2 regions of the Pararhizobium capsulatum DSM 1112 genome follow, and region 2 is predicted to be linked to the other one. Evidence: predicted binding sites of a transcription regulator. Region 2 holds the regulator's gene; the other holds the start of a gene.
The links. Region 2 encodes LexA, which represses DNA repair genes until DNA is damaged. Its sites were predicted from a motif close to TGTTCNNNNTGTGTTCNG; they were not measured.
Positions count from the first base shown of each region.

Region 1: a site for LexA is predicted at 2,088-2,105, ahead of parE (DNA topoisomerase IV subunit B). Genes of this name have one in related genera too.

Region 1 covers NZ_JAUSVF010000001.1:2,237,904-2,241,084, forward strand. Annotated here, with positions in the region: gene parE (DNA topoisomerase IV subunit B) at 1-1,894, opposite strand, end outside; gene QO002_RS10970 (alpha/beta fold hydrolase domain-containing protein) at 2,112-2,987, shown strand; gene QO002_RS10975 (UbiA family prenyltransferase) at 3,117-3,181, shown strand, end outside.
Region 2 covers NZ_JAUSVF010000001.1:2,638,218-2,641,398, reverse strand. Annotated here, with positions in the region: gene QO002_RS12900 (flavin reductase) at 1-344, shown strand, start outside; gene QO002_RS12895 (hypothetical protein) at 518-778, opposite strand; tRNA gene QO002_RS12890 (tRNA-Cys) at 1,108-1,181, opposite strand; gene lexA (transcriptional repressor LexA) at 1,306-2,010, opposite strand; gene QO002_RS12880 (hypothetical protein) at 2,154-2,372, opposite strand; gene QO002_RS12875 (hypothetical protein) at 2,581-2,715, shown strand; gene QO002_RS12870 (DEAD/DEAH box helicase) at 2,846-3,181, opposite strand, start outside.

The sequences.
Region 1 (3,181 bases), 400 kb from region 2:
GGCCCTTGAAGCGACCGATCTCGACCTTGCCGCGGCCGGAGAATTCCTTCTCCATCAGCTCGACGCGATGGGCGTCGTTACGCGCATAAAGCGTCTTCGACCCTTGAGAGATGCGGTAGAGCGGCGGTACGGCCAGGAAGAGATGCCCGCCACGGATCAGCTCCGGCATCTCCTGATAGAAGAAAGTGATCAGCAACGAGGCGATATGGGCGCCATCGACGTCGGCATCGGTCATGATGATGACGCGCTCGTAGCGCAGGTCCTCTTCACGATATTTGCTGCGGGTGCCGCAGCCGAGCGCCTGGGTGAGATCGGCGATCTGCTGGTTGGCACCGAGCTTTTCGCGACCGGCGCTGGCGACATTGAGGATTTTGCCGCGCAAAGGTAGGATCGCCTGATTGGCGCGATTGCGCGCCTGCTTGGCCGAGCCACCGGCCGAATCACCTTCTACGATGAAGAGTTCCGCCCCTGCAGCCGAATTCTGCGAGCAGTCGGCCAGCTTCCCCGGCAGGCGAAGCTTTCGCACTGCCGTCTTGCGGCTGACTTCCTTTTCCTTGCGTCGGCGCACGCGCTCATCGGCGCGTTCGATCACCCATTCCAGAAGCTTGGCCGCTTCGTTCGGATTGTCGGCCAGGAAGTGGTCGAACGGATCGCGAAGCGCATTCTCGACAAGGCGCTGTGCCTCGACGGTCGCCAGCTTGTCTTTGGTTTGGCCAACGAATTCCGGCTCGCGAATGAAGACGGACAACATGCCAGCTGCCGATATCATCACGTCGTCGGTGGTGATGATCGCCGCGCGCTTGTTCTGCGTCAGTTCGGCATAGGCCTTGAGACCCTTGGTCAGCGCAATGCGTAAGCCGGCCTCGTGCGTGCCGCCTTCGGGCGTCGGAATGGTATTGCAATAGGAATGGACGATGGAATCGCCGCCGTACCAGGTGACCGCCCATTCCATCGAACCGTGACCACCGGATTTTTCAGTCTTGCCGGCGAATATCTCGCGGGTAACCGTGAATTCCTTGCCCATCGTCGCCTGAAGATAATCTTTCAGGCCTCCAGGAAAGTGGAACACGGCCTTTTCAGGCGTTTCCGTGCCTTCGACCAGCGAAGGATCGCAAGACCAGCGAATTTCAACGCCGCCGAAGAGATAGGCCTTCGACCGCGCCATGCGGAACAGTCGGGCGGGGTCGAATTTGGCGTGAGGTCCGAAAATGTCCGGATCGGGATGGAACCGGGTCTTGGTGCCGCGTCGGTTCTGGACGTCGCCAAGCTCTTCAAGTCCGCCTTGCGGAATACCGCGGGAAAATCGTTGGCGATAGAGCTTGCGGTTGCGGGCAACCTCGACTTCCAGGATGTCGGACAGCGCGTTGACGACCGATACACCGACGCCGTGCAGACCGCCGGAGGTCTCATAGACCTTGCTGTCGAACTTGCCGCCGGCATGCAGCACGGTCATGATCACTTCGAGTGTCGACTTGCCAGGAAATTTCGGATGGTTTTCGACGGGAATACCACGACCGTTGTCCGTGACGGTCAGGCAGCCTTCGGCATCAAGATGCACGTCGATGAAATTGGCATGACCGGCCACGGCCTCGTCCATCGAGTTGTCGATCACTTCGGCAAAGAGATGGTGCAGCGCCTTTTCGTCCGTGCCGCCGATATACATGCCCGGCCGCCGCCGAACGGGCTCAAGCCCTTCCAGCACCTCGATCGCAGAGGCATTGTAATCCCCCGTATCCACTTTCAGGGGAGCGGGTCTCGAAACGGGCGTTGCCGCTTGCGCCTCGGCAACGGGTGCAGCAGGAGGCGCAACCGGCTTCGGTGCGGACGCGGGCTCAGGCGTTGCCGATGCGGGTGCCTGCGGAAGGGCGGAGAAAAGGTCGTTGCTGTCGTTCATGGAGCGTTCGAAAATCTTTCCATTCTGGCGGCTTCGGTTTGGCGCGATAGGGACGGTTACGGTTCGCAAACCGCAGTTCCATCAGTTTGCCCACAAGAGATACCGGGAGGTTCGCACTCCCATCGGGCGTGTTGCCGAAGCATGCCTTCAATAACCCCAAGTGTTGCGTTTCGAAAGCGCTAATGGCAAGGCTTGGATCAAAAGAGGAACATTCCCCATGCGGCTGTCCACAGTTCATTTCGTTGTTTGCGCGTTCGTGTCGCTTCTTGCCGCGGCATGGCCGGTGTGCGCGCAGGATATAGGGCCTTTCAAGGACGATTTGTTCTCCTATGGAAAGGTGCTCGATAGCGCCGACAACGGCGATTTCCGCGTGATTGACTACGACAAGCCGCGCGATATCTGGAAACGTGACTTGGAACCGGAGCATCGTGTACGTCGCGCCTATGTGTCGCTCGGAGTCAGAAAGATGCAGGCGAACGAGACACTCGATGTCGGCGGACGTCCGTTGGACATCGGGCGGGTCGGCAATCCCGACGGCGCGGCTTTTTCCGTGATCTTCGTTCACGGGCGCGGTGGCGACCGGCGGCTTGGCATGAACGATTATAATTTTGGCGGTAACTTCAATCGCCTGAAAAATCTTGCGGTCGAAAATGGAGGGGTCTACTACGCCCCCACAATCCGTTCCTTCGATAGGGCCGGGGTTGCCGATATCAGCGGATTGATCGCCTATGCGCAGCAACACTCACCGGGAAGGCCGATCGTGCTGGCTTGTGCATCGATGGGCAGTTTCATCTGCTGGGGCATAACGCGCGAGGTCGCGGCCGTCAGTGCGTTGAAGGGCATGGTGATCATGGGAGGGCCTTCCGACGGAACCTTTCCCGCGAGTGCAGCTTACAAAGCCAAGCTGCCGATCTATTTTACGCATGGTACGCTCGATATCGTCTACCCTTATCAAGGGCAGATCGATTTCTATCGATCCCTGAAAGACAAGGGCTATCCTACGCGTTTCGTCCTTTTCAACACCGGTTCACACGGTACGCCCGTCCGCATGACCGACTGGCGCGATGTTTTGAATTGGATCGGTGTGGGTTGAAATTGAACGATTTTCGCCTGACTTCATTAACCACCCCGGCAGTTTTGAGGCCGTAACAATTCGGTTATTTGTATTTCCGAAAGTTGCGTGTGTGATTTTCCCAGGCATTGTTCCTGGGGTTGCTTTCACATGGATGCTCGCACCGATATCAGATACATTCCGCTCTGCGTGGATCTCGACGGCACTTTGCTGGC
Region 2 (3,181 bases):
CCCTGCTTGTGTGCCTCAACCAGGCCAACGTGCGAAATGACATCTTTCTGACTAGCGGTTGTTTTGCCCTCAACGTCCTGGGCGCCGATCAGATAGGGTTGGCCAACGTATTTTCAGGTCGCGAACCCATCGAACCTGAATACCGGTTCGACCACGGCGATTGGGGCACGCTTTTGACGGGTGCGCCCTCGCTAAACGGTGCAATGGCTGTCTTCGATTGCGAGGTGATCGACGTCAAGCGCATCGCAACGCATATGGTGCTGTTTGGCAAAGTAGTCGCGATGCAGACTGCTGAGGCCAGGGAAGCACTTGTCTATCTCAACAGAGGCTACCGCTCGGTTTAAGCGACAGCGATATTTGAGCACCCGTTAAAACACGGGCATACCATAGGTCTAAGCCGCGCCGTCTAGTTTGACGCCCTCACGGGCCGTTAATCACCGGAGCCGGTCTGCGGCGTTGGATCCTTGTCGACAGGTGCCGGTTGCTGCGCTTCGTTGCTCGGCGAGGTAGTCGTGGCCTAGCTGTTGGAGACGCCAGTTTCCGCGGGTGTCATCGGAGTGGTCTGCTGGGTCCGGGTTGAAGCGTCATTATCGGTGCTCTCACCGAACAGTTCCGCACCCGCCCACGCGACAATAGCCAAAAGCAACCCGCAGATCAGTACGATAAAAACAGGTTTTCCCAGTCCGCCCTGCCGCGCCTCGTTTGTGGTCGCCTTGACTGTTCTATCTTCGTCTACGCTCGAAACCCTGTCGCCCCGTTCATCCAAATGGGTCGCCATCGCTCAAACTCCTTCTCACGGTCGAACTGAGAGGGCAACGGGACAGACTGGCAAAGGTTCCTCCCAGGCGATGAACAACAGAAGTTGCGGAGGGGCCTGGCGTGCAGGAAAAGAGTTCGAACGAGTGCGGACTTGGTTTTGGAGTGCACGTTAAAAGCGGAGGGTGCATCCTCGAGTTTCAAAATTTACAGGCTATGCAAAGCCTCAAGCGCGACTGGGAGCGCAGACGGCAGAGGTTTTTCGCAACGAAAATATGTTGATGTTGAGCCACCCAGTACTTAACCGCAAAAATGCAGCCGTAAGCACTTGTTTTCGTGGCGGGAAAAATTTGGAGGCCTCGCCCGGAATTGAACCGGGGTACAAGGATTTGCAGTCCTCTGCGTCACCACTCCGCCACGAGGCCTCTCAGGTCCGATCACTCGGGCCGTTGCGAGCGTTTAGAATCATCCTAGACAAATCGCAAGGGGAATATCCGCGAATGCTGTGATTTTTCCCGTCTTTGATTGAGGCGCGAACGCCGGAGCGCCTCAATGATACTTGCGAATGAGGCCGACGAGCTTGCCCTGGATTTTCACCCGGTCCGGGCCGAAGATCCTCGTTTCATAAGCCGGATTTGCGGCCTCCAGGGCGATAGAAGCACCCTTGCGACGAAAGCGCTTCAGCGTCGCCTCTTCATCATCGACGAGGGCCACAACGATCTCACCGGGGCTGGCGGTGTTAGCGTTGCGGATGATGACGGTATCGCCGTCGAGGATACCTGCTTCGATCATCGAATCGCCGCGCACTTCCAGAGCGTAATGCTCGCCGGCACCGATCATTTCGAATGGTACGGAGATATCATGCGTGTTGTTCTGGATAGCGGAGATCGGGACACCCGCCGCGATTCGTCCCATCACAGGCACATTGACGGAGTTGGTTTCCGGCGGGCGAGCTTTGGCGGGGGGCGGCGCTACATCCCGGCTCCCCTGGATGACGCTGGGAGAAAAGCCGCGCTTGGGCTGAAGACTTGGCGAATAGGCCTCCGGCAGCTTGATCACTTCGAGCGCACGCGCCCTGTTCGGAAGCCGGCGAATGAACCCACGTTCTTCCAAGGCTGTGATCAAACGGTGGATGCCCGATTTGGACGCAAGATCCAGGGCATCCTTCATTTCGTCGAAGGACGGCGGCACGCCGGATTCCTTCATGCGCTCATGAATGAAAAGCAGCAGTTCCTGTTGCTTGCGGGTCAGCATGACATTTCACTCCGGAATTGCGAAACAAATCAAGAACAGACACTATATGTTCCATTTGTGTTCCGCAAGTGCTTAAAACCACGTGAATTCCGGAAAGGCACATGAAAAAAATGCGGCGTTGTCGCTGCTGTCCGTTTGGCCGCTCAATGATAATAGTAGCAGGCGCAATCGGCCTTGCAGTCGTCGCTGTCGCTCCAGACGCGAACAGCAAGCTTTCGAGCAGCACCTGCTTCGTCAAGGCGCACGCCAAGAAGCGTTGTCGCTGCCAGCTTCGGGCTAATCGCGTTCACTTCCACGGCAGAGCCGACCTGATGAACGCCCTGCTTTGGCGTCCATGTGAAGAACTGAAGGCTGTAATGCATAGCGATCCTCCGTAACAACTGCATTGCCGCGGGTTCATGATTGGATTCTACCACGATTTTCGACACGCGTCACCGTTTTGCAACTCTACCCGAACGAGTTGATTGTTCAATTCTGGAAGCAGTGTTCACTGGTTTCGATCTTTAAACGGTGAACGATAGGGGCGATATTCCCATCAAGAACGTCACAAAGCCCTTCGGGAGAACGACGATGAGAGAGCCCCTTTTTCGCTTCGGAGATTTTGCAATCTGGTCAGCCATCCTGGGCACCGTGGTTGGCTACCAGCTGTGGACCCACGCCGCGTCTGCGCCGCTCACCACTGCGCTCGTCATTGTCGGCGGTTAACGCCCTTCAAGACCAAATACATTCGGTCGGCGACGTCCGTCACCCGGTGATCGGTAGCCGGATACGAAACAAGCCGCCTGCACGAAAAGTGAAGGCGGCTTGCAAATAAAAAGCGTCAAGCGTTGACGGATCAGGCCTTGCCCGCGATCAGCATGAAGGCCGGAATGTCGTCACCAAAGCCAACGGGCGTCGGGCCATCGTCATGGTCGCGGCGGTAGCGGTTGCGACGGTCGCGGTTGTCATCATTGGCAGGATACGGCGCAGAAGCATTCCGATTGCCATTGCGCTGGCTATTCTGCGGCTTGGTTTCTGCCTTACGTTCTGTTCTCACGGGTTCCGCCTTTGTTGTCGTCACTGCTTCGCTTGCGATCGCAATATCGTCTGATTTGGTGTCCGATTTGTGACTGGACGCGCCTCTATCGGTGTCGTTCCGCCGGCCACGCTTGCCATCACGATCCCGACCACG